Regions from separate parts of the Clostridium sp. CS1-1 genome, predicted to be linked through region 2. Evidence: a T-box and tRNA genes for the amino acid it is inferred to sense, from the RefSeq annotation. Region 2 holds a T-box; the other holds one or more tRNA genes.
The links. The T-box of region 2 lies ahead of proS (proline--tRNA ligase). A T-box ahead of a tRNA ligase gene usually reads a tRNA of that ligase, here a tRNA-Pro.
Positions count from the first base shown of each region.

Region 1: it has a tRNA-Pro gene. The T-box ahead of proS (proline--tRNA ligase) is inferred to sense a tRNA for this amino acid. The anticodon was not compared.

Region 1 covers NZ_CM148680.1:2,199,637-2,210,224, forward strand. Annotated here, with positions in the region: gene AC0N0V_RS10330 (GerAB/ArcD/ProY family transporter) at 1-890, opposite strand, end outside; gene AC0N0V_RS10335 (GerAB/ArcD/ProY family transporter) at 959-2,035, opposite strand; gene AC0N0V_RS10340 (spore germination protein) at 2,028-3,521, opposite strand; tRNA gene AC0N0V_RS10345 (tRNA-Gly) at 3,768-3,841, opposite strand; tRNA gene AC0N0V_RS10350 (tRNA-Gly) at 3,910-3,984, opposite strand; tRNA gene AC0N0V_RS10355 (tRNA-Leu) at 4,035-4,118, opposite strand; tRNA gene AC0N0V_RS10360 (tRNA-Lys) at 4,127-4,202, opposite strand; tRNA gene AC0N0V_RS10365 (tRNA-Gln) at 4,206-4,280, opposite strand; tRNA gene AC0N0V_RS10370 (tRNA-Pro) at 4,291-4,366, opposite strand; gene AC0N0V_RS10375 (CPCC family cysteine-rich protein) at 4,947-5,222, opposite strand; gene AC0N0V_RS10380 (hypothetical protein) at 5,523-5,747, shown strand; gene AC0N0V_RS10385 (hypothetical protein) at 5,901-6,044, shown strand; gene AC0N0V_RS10390 (hypothetical protein) at 6,169-6,669, shown strand; gene AC0N0V_RS10395 (manganese efflux pump MntP) at 6,861-7,409, opposite strand; gene AC0N0V_RS10400 (hypothetical protein) at 7,718-8,707, shown strand; gene AC0N0V_RS10405 (protein-glutamine gamma-glutamyltransferase) at 8,764-9,600, shown strand; gene AC0N0V_RS10410 (hypothetical protein) at 9,621-10,160, opposite strand.
Region 2 covers NZ_CM148680.1:4,673,318-4,683,905, forward strand. Annotated here, with positions in the region: gene pepV (dipeptidase PepV) at 1-143, opposite strand, end outside; gene proS (proline--tRNA ligase) at 326-1,762, opposite strand; T-box leader at 1,847-2,071, opposite strand; gene rlmD (23S rRNA (uracil(1939)-C(5))-methyltransferase RlmD) at 2,166-3,539, opposite strand; gene AC0N0V_RS22090 (DUF1540 domain-containing protein) at 3,643-4,008, opposite strand; gene pyk (pyruvate kinase) at 4,296-6,050, opposite strand; gene pfkA (6-phosphofructokinase) at 6,097-7,056, opposite strand; gene AC0N0V_RS22105 (DNA polymerase III subunit alpha) at 7,305-10,588, opposite strand, start outside.

The DNA of each region.
Region 1 (10,588 bases), 2.5 Mb from region 2:
ATCTCACTTAAACCAGAGGCAACTACATAATAACAGACCGATATACATCTAATCATTAAAATAGTATATAAGCTAATGAATATATATCTGAAACTGTTAATAATAGGTATAGTAATAGCTTCTGTTACTGTAATTACGGGCCATAAAAATTTAGGAATGATGTCAATTCCTAAATAGAATATACAAATAAAGGTAAACCATGTATAAATGCCTCCGGTAATAGCCACACTTGTTATTCCGCACTTCTTTAATTTTTTATTATCATTTAAAAATGGGTACAATAAAAATAAAATTTCTACACCGCTATAAACAAGTATTGTATCTTTTGTGCTCTTTATTATGTTTATAATGCCAGAACCAAATACAGGCATTATATTTAAAATACTTCCTTGTTTAAGTGCTGAAATGGGAACAAAAAATACTCCAATTGTTAAATAAAATACTACTTCGCATACTCTACCGAGAGTTTTAATTCCTTTGTAAGCAACAAAGGCTGGCAGCACTAGCAATGTTAATGCTATTTTATATTTTGTTAAAAATGTAGTTGTATATATTAAAAGTACGTTAGTTATTCCAGATGATTCTTCTGTTAGAATTAATAAAAAGAACATTATAAATATTAAGTTTAAAATAGTTCCTAAAAATCTCCCGTAATAAGTTTTACTTAACATCAATATATTTTGTTTAGGAAATTTCTTATACATATATTCTGCTAATAAAATCAAATATATAGGATATAACGAACCCAATATACAGGATACCCATCCATCCTGATTGGCACTTTTTACAACATCAGTTGGTAGAGTTAATGCTCCAATACCAATCATGATTCCAACCAAAGTAAAGGTTAGTTGGCTAGGAGTTAAATAGTTATCCTTATCTTTATCCATTTTTTCCTCCTGCATCTACACTTTAAATTGTCTTATACTACGAAGTAAACTACTGATTAGGCCCTTCATTACATTGACTGTTTTTTTCTAGATATTAATAAGGCTACTAAAGTTACATATATTAAGTTATATAGTATATATATTGGTATAACTTTACTTAAGAAAGCTCTCCTCATAACGGGATCTCCATACCTGACGGACAAATAAAAAGCTAATGGATAGATTAGTATAACAAGAGATTTTCTATTTGCAATTTTAGTTACTTGACTTAAGCCAAAGGTAAGTGCATAATAGTAGCTTGATAAAACTTTTAGCATTATTAGGGTCCATAGACTCATAAATATATACCTAAAGTTATTTATGATAGGAATGGTAATAGCTTCTGTTACTACAACTACTGGCCACAAAAATTTAGGAATAATATCAATTCCTAAATAGAATATAGTAACAAAGGTGAACCATGTATAAATCACACCAATAACAACTATACTTGTTATACCACATTTTTTGACTTTTTTGGCATCTTGAACAAAAGGATGCATTAAAAATATTATCTCCATACCACTGTATGCAATTGCTGTATCTTTCGCAGATTTTATTATATTTATAATACCTGGATCAAGAACAGGCGTTATATTAATTAAGCTTCCCTCTTTCAGGGCTGGAATAGGCATAAAAAAGGTTACAACAGTTAAATAGAATATTACTTCATTCATTCTTCCAATAGTTTTTATTCCTTTATAAGCAACAAAGGCTGGCGCTAATAATAATGTTATTATTATTTTATACCTGGTTAAAAAATAAGTCATATATATTAAAAGTACGTTAGTCATGCCTGAAGCTACTGCTGTTAATGTTAATAAAAAATAAAATATAAATATAATATTTAATATTGATCCGATAAATTTTCCAAAACACTTATTACTTAGTATCAAAATATTTTCATTAGAAGATTTTTTATGTAAGTATTGAGCTATGAATACCAAATATAAAGGATACATTAAACCCAATATGCAGGATATCCATCCGCTTTGTTTTGCGTATTTTATTACATCAAGAGGTAGTGATAATATTCCTACCCCCATCATACTTCCGATTAAGAGCAAAGTTAATTGGTTAGAAGTTAAATAACTTTTCTTAGCCATTTTTCTTCCACCTAGATTTATGTTTAAAACTTCCCTGTCTTATTGGATTATTGGTCGACATAGAAATAGGCCTTTTATCCATTTTCCATATAGGTGCTCTTATTAAAGTATCTTTCATATCACTTTTACTAAATGAAAAATAAGGAACTCCAAAACTATCTAAAGAACAAAGGTAGGCTATTATAAAGAATGACGATATAGCAACTCCTAGCATTCCTAACCAATTGGCAAGTATTATAGCAGGATAGTTTAACAACCTTATTGAAAGTGCCATTTCATAGTTAGGAATTAGAAAAGATGCCGCGGTCACAAGTCCAACTACAAGTAATGTAGTAGAACTCACCATTTTGGCTTTGAGTGCTGCATCACCTATAATGATACCACCAACGACGCTTATCGTCTGCCCTATTTTGCCTGGAATTCTAAGTCCTCCTTCTCTTAAAAATTCTATAACTAAATTCATAGATAACATAGACATAAACGGAGTTAAAACTATTCCCTTTCTTGACTCAATTATAGATTGAATAAATGTTGCTGGGATTAACTCTGAGTTAAATTTAATTATGGTAATATAAACACCTGGAAAAGTTAATATTATAGCCGCAGCTATATATCTTACAATTCTAGTAAAACTCGAAATCAAAGTTCTATTATAATAGTCCTCTACTGTATGAAAGAACTCTACAAATACAGTAGGTAAAGTTAAAGCGAATGGACTTCCTTCAGTTAATATGGCAATTTTTCCTTCCATTAAATTGGCCTGTACTCTATCTGGACGTTCTGTATAAAAAATCTGCGGAAAAATACTATAAGTGTGCTTTTCTAAACATTGTTCAATAATAGAATTTGATTCTACACTATCTATATCTAAAGATTCTATTCTTTCTCGTATACTATTTAATATATTTTTATCTACTATATCATCTATGTACATAATCACTAAATCAGTTTGTGATCTCCTGCCTACTGTGAAATTTTCTATTACGAGACTTTTATCCTTTATACGTTTTCTTAATAAACTTATATTTGTTTCCAAGCTTTCTATAAAGCCGTCTCTAGGACCTCTTGTTGATGATTCGTTTTCTGGATCCGTAACAGATCGATAAGCCCCCTTGGCTGTATCTACTATTATGAAATTGTAATAACCTTCAACTAGTATTGCAGTTTTCCCTCGTTTTATATTTTCTACAGCCTTGTTTATATCTGGTTCAACATTAGTACTACTAATGGTAATATATTTCTTGCATAAGTAGTCTCCAACATCTTCTATTCCACATAAGTCTTCCTCTACATGTAACATTAAAGAAGAAAGAATGTCTCTATCTATCATATCTGTATTAACTAATCCTCCAGTATAAACAATAGCAGCATTTATTTGAAAGTTCTTTCCTATTATGAAGTGTTTTATTGCTAGTTTACTTTTTATCCCTATTAAATCTTCAATATGTTTAATCATACATTGAATAGTACTATTTTCATTTGGCATATATATCACCCCATATAGGAATTTATTCCCCATATTTAAACGAAATATACGCTTTATCCTTAGGATAAAGCGTATAACGTAGAAATAAAGCTTTATGGAATTCTTTTAGATAAGATTAACATACATTTCAGGAAAGTATATTATTCTTTACCTATTCCTTCTCCAAATATAGTAGTTAAACAGTAGTTATATACATTTGACAAATAAAAAAACTTATAGCTAATTTTAGCTATAAGTTTTTTTATTTGGAGCGGGTGAAGGGAATCGAACCCTCGTAACTAGCTTGGAAGGCTAGCACTCTACCATTGAGTTACACCCGCATATTTAATATTTTTTGTACCACATTAACCATACTGAAATTGTTACGCTATTCCGTAATACATTTAATTGGAGCGGAAGATGGGATTCGAACCCACGACGTTCACCTTGGCAAGGTGACGCTCTACCACTGAGCCACTCCCGCTTATTTAATAAGTAGCTTAAAACTAAGAACATGTTTTAAAAAGAATTAATTGGTGCAGGTGAAGGGAGTCGAACCCCCATGCCTAAGGCGCTAGATCCTAAGTCTAGTGCGTCTGCCAATTCCGCCACACCTGCAAATTAATTGGTGGCTCACCGGGGAATCGAACCCCGGACACCATGATTAAAAGTCATGTGCTCTACCGACTGAGCTAGTGAACCAAATGGCTGGGATAGCAGGATTTGAACCTACGAATACCAGAGTCAAAGTCTGGTGCCTTACCGCTTGGCGATATCCCAATGTTTTTAGTGGTCGGGGTGACAGGGATTGAACCTGCGACCTCATGGTCCCAAACCACGCGCGCTCCCATCTGCGCCACACCCCGATATATAATGCATTTTCAAGAATTCTAAATCCTAGTATACAACTTAGAACATTATTGCTCTATTTAGTTGATTTAAAAACGCATTTCTTATGCTCACTTAGTTTATTTCGTGAGTACATTTATGAATTCTATACTATTTTAAAGAGCTTGTCAACTATTCTACATCTTTTTTCAGACTGATTTAGCCTATATTTTGCCATTATCTCATATTTATGTCTATTTTCTTTAGTTTTCTTTGTATTTTAACTTGATTTTAAAATTGCTATTAATTCTAAAGTATTAGGCTATATACTAGTGAATCCATAAATTTGACATGAATATCCTTAATACTTAGTATTAAGGATCAGACGTAAAAATGTATATGAATATCCTACATTGGTCTCTTATAATTCCTTTAAAAATGAAGCTATTAAAAATGTCTTGTAGATAAACAAGTATCTACAAGACATTTTATTCAATATAATAAGATTTACTACAAATCAGTTATATCGATAGTCAAATATTCCATACACTAATGGAGTTGCTGTGAAACTATATTCTAGTCAGGTTTTACCTAATTTGCTAACTTTAACTTATCAAATTAATTTTCAACTAAAGGTTTCCAATTTTCATCCCTTAAAAAGATATTATTTGGTTTTCTTACAAGCTTTACTAGCTTTCTTTGAGATGCACCAAATTCCGTAAAATTTTTCTGGGCTTGTCTAAGTGAAACTCCATTTATTCCTTCAGCATAATCAGGATTCTCAAACTGAGCCTTATCATCTTCCCAAAAACAAGTTGTACAAATTTCATGAGTACCGTATGGTTTCTCACTTAAAGTTTTATATCCACAACATGGACAAGTGTATCTAATCATTGTTAACCCCCTATTATTAATTATAGATTAATTATAGAAATTTTAAATTACTATGTACCTAAATACTTTTGCATCCTGTTTACAAGTAAATGTTTCATTTATCTTTCCATTGCAAGCTACATTTAAATTGTATCAATTATTTTAAAGTATATCCACATGATATTTATACCATCTTTGTACATTGATTAGCTATACGTTCAGATTTCACCTTAAGCAATGGAAACCGTCACCAAATTAGTAAATTTGGCATATTATATATTGACAAAAGCTAAATATATTGATCTAAAGTAATAGGAGGTAATGAAGAATTGTCTAATAAAAAATCAAATTCAAGATCAAGTAGAAGTGATAAATGTAAAGAAACTAATAAATCAGGTAGAAGAAATAAATCACACAGGTCTGATAGATGCGAAAAAAGTGACAGATCCGATAAATGCCATAGATCAAGTAAAAGATCTAGACATCATAATTCAAAAAGATGTAGTAGATTTGGATATACACCACAATCAGATATCACAGATGTAAATAGTAGGCATTGTATGTCAGAGAGATCTGATAGATGTTGCAAGAATAGAAGATCTGATAAATCCGATAGATCCGATAGATCCGATAGATCTGATAGATCTGATAGATCTGATAGATCTTGTAAGAATAGAAGATCAGATAGATCCGATAGATGTGATAGATCAGACAGATCTTGTAAGAATAGAAGATCAGATAGATCCGATAGATGTGATAGATCAGATAGATCTTGCAAGAATAGAAGAAATAAAAACAATCGCAAAGGTAATTGTAGAAGAGATTAAAACAGACAAGCATTAGTTACTTTAGAAAATTATTCTCACTTTGGCATAACTGTAAGATTATTAAATAGAAGGACGGACAAATATGTCTGTCCTTTAATACTATATAAGATATAGAGTTATCAAAGGGGGGTTTCTCCAAAGTGAATTTTTCAGAAACTGAAATGTTTGAAAAGATTTTTTTAATGAGTGGTAAAGAAATTAACAAAAATTTTCAATATCTAGGAGAAGGAGCTGGTAGAATCATCTATGCTATAGATAAGAATTATGTTATTAAGTTATCAAAATTTCATGGTGGATATAGACAATGTGAGACTGAAAGTTTTATTTATAGTAGTATAGATGAAAATTTAAAGAGATATTTATGTCCTGTAGTTTGGTATAAAGAAGATATGCTCATTATGAGAAGAGCTATTCCTTTAGCTAAAAAAAGAGAGGAAAAGCACAAAAATGTTTTTAAGCTCCTCGGAATTAGCAAAAATGACTCTCTTTATAAAAACGTAATAGAAATAGTTGACACTTATGATTTACTATATGGAGATGTAAAAAGTTTAAGTTCTTGGGGAATATTAGATAATCAAATACTTTTAATTGATTATGGATGCACAAATAATATTTATAAAAAATATTTTTCAAAAGATTAAATACAATTTTATTCACATTATTTAATAAAGTTATATTTAAGTAGAGTACAAAATCTAGCACCTTTTAATACTGATTTAAAAGACTCTTACCCTTCCGGAAAAGAATAATTTTAAATTTATAAATAATTAGTATAAGCAGTACCCTATAAAACTAAAACTTTATAGGGTACTTATATTAGTTTAATATTCTTCTATTCAAAAACACCTAATATACCTATTAAAATCATTAATAATCCAGCTACAATAGTGGCTTTTTTACCGGTTACAAACTTCGAGGAAAACTTTGTTCCATAATTCGCTAAAGAAAATATAAAAAAACTTACAATGAAATAAGGTACCGATACCCAAAACGCTTCATATCCTATTAAACCTGAGCTAACTGAACTACCTATGTCATCAAGTGCTAATATTATACCGATGTATATTGCTTCCTTATATTTAAGAACTCTTACGTGTTCTATATTACTACCTTCTTTCTCAAGATAAGCTCTATATATCATCCATAATCCCATAGATACTAAAAGTATCATGCTAAGGATTGAAGAAGTATCTTCACTTACATAATGAGATATTACACCTCCAGAATATGAAGCAATAAATGACACTAAAAAAGCTAAAAATGAAATTAGTATATTTTTTAACAAACTCACTCGTATTCCAGCAATACTATAGGCAACTCCTATACCGATATTATCTATACTATTAATTACTGCAATGAAAAACAAATAAATTAAATCCATAGCCTTACCCCCTTATTTTCTTAAGTAAGATAATTGAGTTCATTTAAGTTAAGTTTTAATTTAGGGTGATTGACAATAAGGATTAAATTTTATTCTATTATATGTAGAAAATTACAGGTTGTTACAGTAATATCACATGAATTTTTATTTATATATCAGTTAATTAACATTAATCATAAACATTTTATATAAATTAACATACTATGTTATTATAAATAATTCTGTCAAAATTAATATAATCACCAATATAGCTAGTCAAATATAATTAAATGTTTCTATATCTCTATCAAAGTGAAAGGAGAATATATATGTATGGAACTAACTTGGTTTCTATAAACTTATTAGATAAAGTAAGACTGCAAAAAGGTGTTAATGAATTACACAACTTCTTTTTAACACTACTTAAGAATGACAGACAAGAGGCTCTAAATTTGGTTAATGATGAAAATCTGTGCTTCACTTCCCTATTTATACTTAAAACTACACTGAGTGAATATACCTTATTATCTTATTTAAGCTCAAGGAATCAAATTTCTCTACAAATGGTGGATGAAGTATTAAAGAGAACTTCATTAGATGAGAAATCTTCATCTGATTCTAAAGAAAAAATTCATCTTACCTTAAGATGGATGCTAGAAACAGGCTCTCATGACGACGGACTAAGTGACGAGTTTGACGAAGTTTTAGATATAGTCTCAGGGCTTCTGATAAGTAATTATATGGATATAACGATTCTGCCAATTGTAAGCAATATGATTTTTGCTAGAAATAGGAAAGAAAGTCTTATTCATGATTTAGTTTGGGCTTTTTTCCAATCAGATTCTCCTCAAATTATATCCTTAATCGGAGAGCGCCTACTTTCGTCACATACAAAAGATATAGAATTAGCCCGTAAACTTTTAGGGTTCGTACCAGGAATAGATATGGGCGAACACAGCGATAGTCAAAAACAGTATATATCTTTGATGAACTGGCTTAGAGAAAATGAGCCTTTTTTATTCTTTACAGGTGAAAGTTTTCAGCAGTGTTCTACTCCTACACCTTGCTTTGTACGCTTGGACTCTAAATATTTATGCAGATTTTCAATGATGAGTGGTAATATGAGATCAAATTTAATGCAAGAAGAAGAGCAGGAACTTTTGTTAACATTTAATGCTTTAGATGATCAAACAAAGATGCTGCTATCAGAATTTTCTTATAAGCTATTTAAGCAAAGCTTATACCATTGGAGCATGTGGATTAAGTACCCCGTATTAGATCAAATTAATATTGCCAGAGTTAATTTGGAGATGACTTAAAGACTTTAGATTGAATCACTAACAATAATAAAAAGTTGTGAAATAGGAGGCATGAGATGATTAAAATATCAGGTAATCAATTTGATCCTAGAACAATAAAAGAATATGCAAATAACAGCATTGAAAGTAAAGTTATTATTAAACTATATGAAAGTAAAACAATATATACTTATAACTCAATTAATGAATTAAAATTTGAATTAAGCTTAAGAAAAAATATAGTTGATTCATCCAAAGAACTTAATAAAAGTAACTTCTCGTTTGAAATTTTTCGCAAATCTAAGTGTAATTCTAGATTTTGGGAAAGAACAAAAATAGGAGGATTTTTATCAAAAAAAGGTGTAAAACCCTCTGAGGCCATTAAGGATATTTTCGTAAATAGCTCAAAATATGCAACTGAATGTGCTACAGCAATGGTTATTGTTTATTATAAGGCTTTACTTAACATATATCCTGAAAGCCTATTTAATCAAGTGTTTCCAAGAATATATTTGATGAATTGGCATAATATAGACTCCAATATCAGTGATATTGGGTATACAAAAAAGCAAGCGGATTACTTTCCTGGTGATAGAAGGTACTTCAAAAACCCTGAAGTAAATCCCAAAACTCCTGAATGGCAAGGAGAAAATGTTATATACTTAGGTAATGGAAACTATTACGGACACGGTGTTGGAATAACTACTGGTGACAAAATTATTAAAGAATTAAATTCAAATCGAAAATCAGGTGCAAAAATATCTGCATATTTATTAGACGTAGCAGCTCGACCTAATTTTAAGCATTTATCAAATCTATATTATAATTTTCAGTCATCAAACAGAACATATGATAGCTTTGATAAACACGGACACATTTATATATTTCCATACAATCCTGAGATTACATTATAATCAAATACTTTAAGAAAAGACTAGTAATTTATATCTAAACTAAACTTATCATCCTTAACTCTAGGATCTGGTATAAATAACTCACCTTTTAGTTTCATTGGCTTAGCTGATAAATCTACATTAGTAAATACAAGTACAAACGCTTGTGTACTGCCTGGCACAATGTCGTCACCTAAATTATTATCAGTAGATTTTAATTCGATTTTATTTTTGCTTGAATCTATTAAATGGAAATTATACAAAGACTTGCCTACTAAATATTTAGAATTATTTTCTATTTCAATTTTAATAGTAAGTGTATTATCTTTAGCATCCAGTGATAGAATTTTAATAAGTACTTTTCCTTTTGCTAACTCTGCATAAGCTTCACTTAACGAAGTTTTTTCATTACAATTAATTTTTTTTACGTTAGATGCATTAACTGTTTTGCTTTTCTTATTATGATTACTGGTTAATCCATTAATTCCTGTACTATACCCTGTTTTTATCAGATTCAGTGCTATAACTACAAAAACTAACCCTATAAATCTTTTCATAAGTTTTGCTAAAAGGTTTTTCAACGACAACACACCCCTTTGTAAAAGTATAAATATTATATGTTATTTTTTCCATATGCATTAAAATTATTCTTGAGTATAAATATAAGAACAATTGTAAAAGAAAGAGTTTTCGCTGTATTATTTATATTGACAGATTAACAATAGAGCAAAAGTCTCGTATAATGGAACAACTAACCAAAATAAAAAATAATCTTAGGTGAATAATATAAGGTTAATGATTTGAATTGGTTTCCAGTTTAGATTATTAACTTTATATTATTTTTACAATTCTCAAAAACTATTAACTATTCATAAGTTTCCCTATAATATAGATAAGTTGCTTTATCCTCAATAGTTTGTTTATTATTTCGTATATTTTTTGAAAATTTTCAAATCCTAATTTTGTAGGCTGAAAGGAGTGTTGCTAGTTAGGTGATTATTAGATTCGT
Region 2 (10,588 bases):
GCCTTATCTAAAGCCTTTGCTACCCCTTCGCCAAAAGGCTTTCCTTCCTTTGCTTCCTCTTCAACGCTTTTAATTTTCACTAATTCTTGAGTAGAATTTATAATACTTTCTCTAAATTCCTCAACTTTTTCACTTAGTTTCAAAACATTACCCCCTAACATATTTCATAAAAACAAAATGCTATCCACATATTAGTAAAGAGTTAAGAGTTAAAGACTTTAAATGGTTGTTCTCATACCCGAGGAAAAAAATCTTTTTAACTCCTAACTCTTCACGCTTACTTGTTAACTATTAAAGTCAATGTCAAAATTTTATATCTTAAATTCTAATATGATCTTCCCCAGTAAACAAGGCTTTCAGCTTTCTTTCCACAGCATACGCAAGTATCAGATACGCTTTCTTGAGTAAATGGCATACATCTAGAAGTTGCACCGGTTACTTCTCTAATCTTATCCTCACAATCTTTATCTCCACACCACATTGCTTTAATAAATCCTTGTTTACTTTCAATAGTGTTTTGGAATTCATCCATAGATGTAGCTACATAAGTTTTTTCGTCTCTAGCTTTTATAGCTACTTCTAACATTGAATTATGGATTATATCTAACATTTCTTGAACCTTTGTTTCAAGCTCATCTAATGAAACTATTGTTTTTTCCCTATTGTCTCTTCTTACTAAGACAGCCTGATTTTTTTCTATATCCTTTGGACCAATTTCTATTCTTAGTGGAATACCCTTCATTTCATATTCACTATATTTCCAACCTGGCATCTTATCACTATCATCAAGCTTCACTCTTACAACCTTAGCTAATCTTGCTTTTAATTCTGCTGCCTTTTCAAGTACTCCTTGCTTATGCTGAGCAACTGGAATAATTACTACTTGCGTTGGTGCAATTCTTGGTGGCAATTTTAAACCGCTGTCATCGCCATGAACCATTATTATTGCTCCAATTAGTCTTGTAGTTACTGCCCAAGTAGTATAGTGAGGATACTTTAACTTTCCATCTCTATCTGAAAATTGAATATTGAATGCTGTTGAGAAATTTTCACCAAGATAGTGTGAAGTACCAGCTTGTAATGCCTTTCCATCGTGCATTAAACTTTCAATTGTGTATGTGTCTACTGCACCAGCAAACTTTTCCTTCTGTGTCTTTTTACCTTGAACTACTGGCATTGCTAGCATATCTTCACATAGTCTAGCATACATATTTAATATTTTAAGTGTATGAGCTTCTGCTTCCTCTTTTGTCTCATGTATTGTGTGTCCTTCTTGCCATAAAAATTCAGTTGTTCTTAAGAAAGGTCTAGTTGTCTTCTCCCATCTAACAACTGAACACCATTGGTTATATAGCTTTGGTAAATCCTTATAAGACTGTACAATCTTTGCATAGTGTTCGCAGAATAAAGTCTCTGATGTTGGACGAACGACTAATCTTTCAGCTAATTCATCATGGCCTCCCTGAGTTACCCATGCAACTTCAGGTGCAAATCCTTCAACGTGATCTTTTTCTTTTTGTAATAGATTTTCTGGTATAAACATTGGCATATAAACATTTTCATGACCATACTCTTTAAGCTTTGTATCTACATACTTTTGTATATTCTCCCAAATCGCATATCCATTTGGACGAATGATCATACATCCTTTAACACTTGAGTAATCAGCAAGTTCAGCCTTTTTAACTATATCTGTATACCACTGTGCAAAATCTTGATCCATAGGTGTTATCTGCTCTACTAACTTCTTTTCTTTTTCCATTTTATAAGCCTCCTATTATTTTATACAATTAATTAAATTTTACAATGTATGTAATTTAAGATAATATAAAAAGCCCCTAATCCCAAAAGGGACCGAGGCTAAATCGGCGGTACCACCCTGTTTAATACATCTATAAATAAAATATACTCACTCTTGAATTTTTAACGGTATTCAACCGCTGTATCCTACTACTGCTTCAGTACAGAACTCCAAGGTAGGTTCAAAATGTATCTTATAGGAATCTCTCACCTTACATTCCTTCTCTTTAAAAAGATATCTATCTCTACTAATCCTTTTCTTTGTATTTACAATATTTTAACTTTTTAAACTTATTTTATATAATAAAATATAAAAACTCAATTGTCAATACTCTAACATACTAATGGTTAATTTTTTATTAGATTTAATTAGATTTCACAATTAGTGCAACATTCTCTATATGAGCAGTCTGAGGAAACATATCTACTGGTTGAATTTCTAAAGTTTTATATCCTAACTTATCTAGTATTTCTAAGTCTCTAGCTAATGTTCCTGGATCACAGGATACATATACAATTCTTTTAGGCTTCATAGCTGCCATTGCTTCCAAAAGTACTCTTTCACAGCCTTTTCTAGGCGGATCAACAACAACTACATCTGCAGTTATACCTTTTTCTATAAGTTCAGGAATAACTTTTTCTGATTGTCCCACAATGAATTCTGCATTGTTCACTTCATTCTGCTTCGCATTTATTTTTGCATTTTCTATAGCATCAGGAACTATCTCTACACCATATACTTTTTTAGCCTTTTGTGACAAAAATAATGATATTGTACCTGTACCACAATAAGCATCAAATACTATTTCATTACCAGTTAAATTTGCATAATCCAACGCTTTATTGTACAGGACTTCTGTTTGTATAGGGTTTACTTGAAAAAATGAAAGTGGTGATATGTTAAATTTGAATTCACCAATATAATCACTAATTGTATTGCTTCCCCATAAAGTTATATTTTGTTGTCCTAAAACCACATTAGTCTTTTTATCATTTATATTTTGAATAATACTCTTTATACCTTTAATACTTTTCGATATTAAATCTACCAATTCATCTTTATATGGCATATTATTAGTTCTTGTAACAACAACTACCATAACTTCATCTGTTTTAAAGGCTCTTCTGACCATAATATGTCTTAATATTCCACTATGTGACTCTTCATTATAAGTGTTTATTTTATATTTTTCAATCCAATGTTTAACTAAGTTAACTACCTTGTCCGCAACCTCATCTTGTATGCTACAAGAATCCATATGTATTATTTCATGACTTCTTGCAGCATAAAAACCGATTTGCACTTCACCATCTTTTTCACCTACAGGAAGCTGTACCTTGTTTCTATACCTATATGGAGTATCCATCCCAATAGTATCATGTATATTTATCCCTTTGAGTTTACCTATTCTTTCTATACAATCTTCTACTCTTTGCTTCTTAAATTTCAACTGTGCTTCATAATTAAAATGTTGTAATTGACATCCACCACATTTTTTATATATTCCACAGACTGGCTTACTTCTATTATTTGATTCTTCAACAATCTCAAGTAACTTACCAAAAGCAAAATTTTTGCTAACCTTTACAATCTTTACTTTTACTTTTTCACTCAATAAAGCACCTGGTACAAAAACTGTAAAATCCTCTATTTTTCCAACGCCTTCTCCCTCGTACCCCATACTTATTATTTCTACAAGATATTCCTTATTTTTTTCTACCGGAATATTTCTACTCATATCTTCACCTACTCTATTATACTTCTTCTTCAATATTCTACATTTTTCTTAGTTGTTTGTCTATATAATGGATTTAATAAAAAATAAGCGGAATAATCCGCTTTTATCCATTTTCCTTAAAAGTTTGACATTCTGTGCTCTCACTAGTCCTTGCATTTAGTCCCTCTATTTGTACAAAATCAGCACTACAAATTCTATCTACATTATATACGCAACTTTGGGCTTCACAAGTTATTTCTGGACTTATCTCAACAGTATCTGCACTAAAGAGCTGTCTAAACTCTCCAGCTAAGTTTCTATTAGTAAAATGAGATCTTGCATCTATATCTGTTTTCTCTATGAAAGTATCACAATCTGTTTCAGGACTAGTATTTGCATCTGACCCCATAACATGAATACTACTTGCTATGCAAAACTCATTCACATTATTATAACAATTTTTAGCACTACATCTTAATTTTCCACTCATAAAAATTCCTCCTACTCTTTATATAGATATAGTCTTCTTATTTTGAGGAATTTTATACTTTAAAAAAATTGCACCTTTAAAAGAAAGGTGCTAAAAATAAATAGAATCAGTTGTCTCCTTATTTTCTCATCTTATTATTTTAACCACATATTTTCTTATTATACACTATTTAAGCGGTTAATATCCCTAAAAATCAAAAATATTACTAAGTAATTTTAAAATCTACACATAGTGCCTAGATCTAGGCATTATAAAAACTGCTAGTGGAACCTAGCAGTTTTTATTTGTTACATTATATTTGTTCTACCATTGTAAACTATCCCTCTTATAACATCTAGTGTTACAAAAGAACCTGTCTTTAGAACTTCAGTTGCTCCACCAGCATTACATATAAGTGGAATTTCTTCAGTTATACATTCTATAGCAAGGTGAGAGGTCAATCCACCTTGTTCTGCAATAATACCAGATACTCTATCTAGTACAGATATATATTCTCTATCAAGACTCTTAACAACTAATATGTCACCTTTTTCAAGTACATCATTAGCTTCTTTAACACTGTTAACTATTTTCACAGTACCATATCCTGGTTTATTGCCTGCTCCTCTACCTTGAACCAGTATATCACCAACAACATGAACTTTTAGCATATTTGTAGTTCCTGAATAGCTTACTGGTATACCAGCTGCTATCACTACAAGATCTCCCTTTTTTACATAACCAGTTTTTAATGATATGTCTACAGATTTCTCTATCAATTCATCTGTTGATTGAACCTTATCTGTAGTTATTGGAAATACACCCCAGTTTAGGGCTAACTTTCTAGCAACATTTTCATTTGAGGTTACGGCTATTACCGGACATGCAGGTCTGTATTTTGAAACCATTCTTGCTGTATGACCGCTTTGAGTAGCAGTAATAATAGCTGATGCATTTAACTCTGATGCAGTTGTGCATGTAGCAAGACTTATTGCATTTGGTACATTTTGAATATGAGTTTCTCTCTTTTTATTTAGCATTTCTTCATATCTTAATCTAGACTCCGCTTCAATAGCTATTCTCGACATCGTTTGAGCAGCTTCTACAGGCCACTTTCCATTTGCTGACTCTCCACTTAACATTAGTGCATCAGTACCGTCCATTATGGCATTAGCTACGTCTGAAGCTTCTGCTCTTGTTGGTCTTGGATTCCTTTCCATTGAATCTAACATTTGTGTAGCAGTTACAACAAATTTACCTGCTTTATTACACTTTTCAATTATCATTTTTTGAGCAGATGGGACTCTCTCTATTGGAATTTCTGAACCCATGTCGCCCCTAGCAACCATTATACCATCTGAGAATTTAATGATCTCATCAATATTGTCAACGCCTTCTTGATTTTCTATTTTAGAGATTATTTGTATATCATGTCCACCAAATTGTTCTAACAGCTTTCTGATAGCTAAGACATCAGAAGCCTTTCTGATAAAGGATGCTGCTATATAATCAACACCTATTTCACAACCAAATTTCAAATCCTCAACATCTTTTTCTGTAAAAGATGGTAGATTAGTTTTTACATTTGGTACGTTTGCATTTTTCTTAGTGCTTATCATACCGCTATTTCTTACGATACAATGTACATCAGTTCCTACTACTTCTTGAACTTCAAGGCCAATTAATCCGTCTGCCATTAATATCATGTTTCCTGGTTTAACATCTTTATGAAGTTCACGATAACTTAAATTACACTTTGTAGCATCGCCTTCTACGTCTTCACCGCAGACTATAGTAAAATTTGTTCCTTCAACTAATTCTACTTTTTCCGGAAAATATCCTGTTCTTATTTCAGGCCCTTTTGTATCAAGTATTATTCCAATTGGTTTATTATATTTTTCTCTTAGTCTTTTTACTAAGTTAATCCTTTCTCCATGTTCTGCATGATCTCCATGAGAGAAATTATGTCTTGAACAACTCATTCCAGCCTCAATAAGCCCTGACAGAACTTCTTCTGTGTCACTCGCAGGTCCAATTGTAAAAATCATTTTAGTCTTTTGCATAACTCTTACTCTCCTTAACATAAATAAAAATTTATTTTATTTTTGATTAATATGATAACGCGTTAGCTATCTCATATAACTTTTCATCAAATTGTCTTGGAACTGCTAGTGCATCATCTATATCCATATCAAATATTTTTCCCTCTTTGATTCCAACTACTCTAGAAGACTTACCCTCTTCTAACAACTCAACAGCTCTATATCCCATTCTTGAAGCTAAAACTCTATCCGCACAAGTTGGACTTCCACCTCTTTGAATGTGTCCAAGTTTAGTTGCCCTTGTTTCTATTCCAGTAATTTCTTCTACATTTTTAGCTAGCTCCTCAGCTCCACCGATACCTTCAGCTAGCATAATTAAATTATGCATTTTTCCTCTTAGTTTACCTTCAAGTATAGTTCTGCATAGTTTATCTTGATCATAACCTTTTTCAGGTACTATTATACTTTCAGCTCCACCTGCAAGCCCTGCATAAAGCGCTATATCTCCACAGTTTCTTCCCATAACTTCTACTATACTTACTCTTTCATGCGATGTTGAAGTGTCTCTTAGTTTATTAATGGCATCTAATACGGTATTAGATGCAGTGTCAAATCCTATAGTGTAATCTGTATATGGTAAATCATTATCAATAGTTCCTGGTAGTCCTACTGTTGCTATTCCTAATTTTGAAAGTAATTGAGCTCCGTGAAATGATCCGTCTCCGCCTATTACTACAAGACCATCAATTCCAAAAGTTCTTAATATGTTTGCCCCTCTTTTTCGTCCTACTTCTGTCTTAAATTCTTCACAACGAGCAGTTCTTAAAATCGTTCCGCCCCTTTGTATAATGTCTGCCACACTATGTCTATCCATAGGTATAATTTCACCACTTATTAAACCACTATATCCTCTTCTTACTCCCATTACATTGAAACCCTTTTGTAATCCTGCTCTTACTACCGCTCTTATGGCAGCGTTCATACCTGGCGCGTCCCCTCCACTTGTTAATACAGCTATTGTTCTCATGTTTATACCTCCTATGACCACTGGGACGCTTTTTGTCCCACGAACATTATACAATATTTATTCTTTCTTTATAAATAACATGCTTTATTATATCACATATTTATGATTTTTTCACCATATCTAGTATTAATTTTAGCAGAGAAATCTAAAATATTATAATTTAGTAAATAAACAAAATATTATTGAGAAGATATACAACTATCTTCCTTAATATTTTGTTTATTCTAACTAGTAATTATACTTAAATCTTATATTATCTTAATATTATTATCGCCAAATTTTGTTCGTAAATTAGACATAAGTTCTATATCGCCATTTACCCAAAACTCTCTATCAAGCATAAACTTCTTTCTTTCTTTACTTGTACATAGATAAACAGGAATATTTCCCTTAAAATTTGCTAATAATAACTTTGTCTCATCAAGGATTTCTTTCAAAATACTTTCGTTTTCAACTAATACATATAAACTTTCTGTATTAGCTTTAGTTAAAGATTCTAAGGTTTCACATAATATTTTAGGCTGCTCGTCTTCCCTTAAGCTTAATCTCCCTTTTATTATTATCATACTATCTTCAGTAACTAAACTCTTGTATTTTTGAAATACTTTTGGGAACACAATAGCTTCCATTGTACCATATAAATCCTCTATCTCTATAAAAGCCATCATATCATTATTTTTAGTGAATTTTTTTGTAACTTGAGTTATTATCCCACCGATTACTACAGTATCTCCGTCCTTAATTTTTAATTCGTGTACAAGTCCCTCATTTAAGGATTCACTTATCGTTATCTCCGAAATCTTTATGCTAATCTTTTTATTTAGGGTTTGTTCATATTCTTCTAAAGGATGTCCAGATAGATATAAACCAGTCATTTCCTTCTCCATTGCAAGAATGTCTCTTTTTTCAAATTCTTGAATAGCAGGATATTTCACTTTAATACTTTCATCCTTTAAGTTAGAAAAAAGACTTAATTGCCCATCTAAGTTTCTCTTTCTCGAGTTACTTATGCCATCCAATACTTTCTCATAAACAGCAAGCATCCTTGACCGATAAACTCCAAAGCAATCAAATGCCCCTGCTTTTATTAGACTCTCTACTACTCTTTTATTTATAGAGGAGATATCAATCTTATTGCAAAAATCTGTTATATCAAAAAATTTTCCTTTATCTTTCCTGGATTTAACTATACTATCAATAATATTTTCTCCAACATTTTTTATAGCTGAAAGTCCAAACCTTATAGTATTTCCTTCTACAGTAAACTTAGCATAACTTTCATTTATGTCTGGGGGAAGAACTTGAATCCCTTTTTCGTTTGCAAATCGCAAATAAAATGCAACCTTATCACTATCGCCTTTCACACTATTTAATGTAGCAGCCATGAATTCTGTTGGATAATAATACATTAAATAAGCAGTCTGATACATTAGTATCGCATAAGCTGCCGAATGGCTCTTATTAAAGGCATAACTCGCAAAATCCATCATCTGATCAAATATCTGATTAGCAGCTTCTTCATTTATACCGTTTCTTACGCATCCTGGTACTTCCACAGTTCCATTTGCATCAACTATCCCGTAAATAAAGTTCCGTCTTTCCTCTTCCATTACCTTATGTTTCTTCTTTGACATAGCACGTCTTACCAGGTCACTTCTTCCCAAAGAATAACCCGCTAATTTTCTGACAATTTCCATAACCTGTTCTTGATAAATCATTACTCCATAGGTAACATTTAGCACATGCTCTAGCTGAGGAGCTAAATACTTTACATTTTCAGGGTTTCTTTTATTTTCTACATACTTTGGAATTTGAGCCATAGGACCTGGTCTATAAAGACTATTCCCCGCTATTATATCCTCTAAATTATCTGGCTTTAATTCCTTCATAAAGGCAGTCATACCTGGAGACTCCATTTGAAATACTCCTACAGTCTTTCCTTCACCTAACATTCCATAAACTTTTTTATCATCATAATCCATTTTATCTAAATCTATTACTACGCTTTTATTTTCTTTAATCATGCTTACAGCATCTCGTATAACAGTTAGGTTTCTTAAGCCAAGAAAATCCATCTTTAAAAGACCAAGCTCTTCTAAAGTTCCCATAGTAAACTGAGATACAATATTACCTTCATTCCTCTGAAGTGGAACAAAATTAACCAAAGGCTTAGAAGCTATAACAACTCCTGCCGCATGGGTTGATGTGTGTCTCGGTAAACCTTCTAATGCTCTTGCTACATCAATTAATTCCTTTGTTCTTATTTCATTTTCATAGGCTTCCTTAAGTTCTGGATTCAACTCTAGTGCTTTATCTATAGTTATATTTAGAACTGATGGAATCATTTTTGCTACTCTATCTACTTCACTATAAGAATAACTCATAGCTCTTCCCACATCTCTTATACAAGCTTTTGCAGCCATAGTTCCAAAAGTTATAATTTGAGAAACATTATTAACACCATACTTTTCTACTACATAATCAATTACTTCGCCTCGTCTTTCATAGCAGAAATCACTATCAATATCTGGCATGGATACACGCTCTGGATTAAGAAACCTTTCGAATATCAGTCCATACTTTATTGGATCAATATTGGTTATTCCCAGTGTATATGCTACAAGAGACCCTGCCGCAGAACCTCTTCCTGGTCCAACCATAATATCATTATCCCTGGAATATTTCATAAAATCCCAAACAATTAGGAAATAATCAACATATCCCATTTGCTTGATTACTCCAAGTTCATACTCTAATCTTTCTTTAAGCTCATCTGTTAGCTCATTATACCTTGCCTTCAACCCATCGTAGCAAAGCATTCTCATGTATTCATAGGGATCAGTTCCCTCAGGCAAAGGAAACTTAGGCAATTTTGATTTATGAAACTCATAATCAAAATTACACTGTTCTGCAATTTTCACTGTATTTTCTAAGGCCTCAGGCACATAAGAAAATATCTTATACATTTCTTCTGGAGACTTTAAATAAAATTGATCAGAAGCATATCTCATCCTATCTTCTTCCTCTACAGTCTTTCCAGTCTGTATACAAAGGAGTATATCATGAGATTTATAGTCCTCCTTATTAATATAGTGAACATCATTTGTTGCTACTAATGGTATATCTAATTCCTTTGACATCCGTACTAGCTCTTCATTTACCTTCAGCTGTTCTTCCATACCATGATATTGTAACTCCAGATAAAATCCTTCTTCAAACATATTTTTATATAAAAGAGCAATCTCTTTTGCCTTATTTAAATTACCATTTAAAATACTTGACTGAATCTCTCCACCTAAACATGCACTTAGCGCTATCAATCCTTCACTATGCTGTTTCAAAAATTCATGATCTACTCTAGGTTTATAATAAAATCCTTCAATAGAGGCCGTAGAAACTATTTCCATTAAGTTGTTGTATCCAGTTTCATTTTTTACAAGTAAAACCAAGTGATGATTTTCATTTTCTTTATCATTTTGTTTTATATGCATTGACTTGGCTGCTACATATATTTCACACCCTATTATAGGTT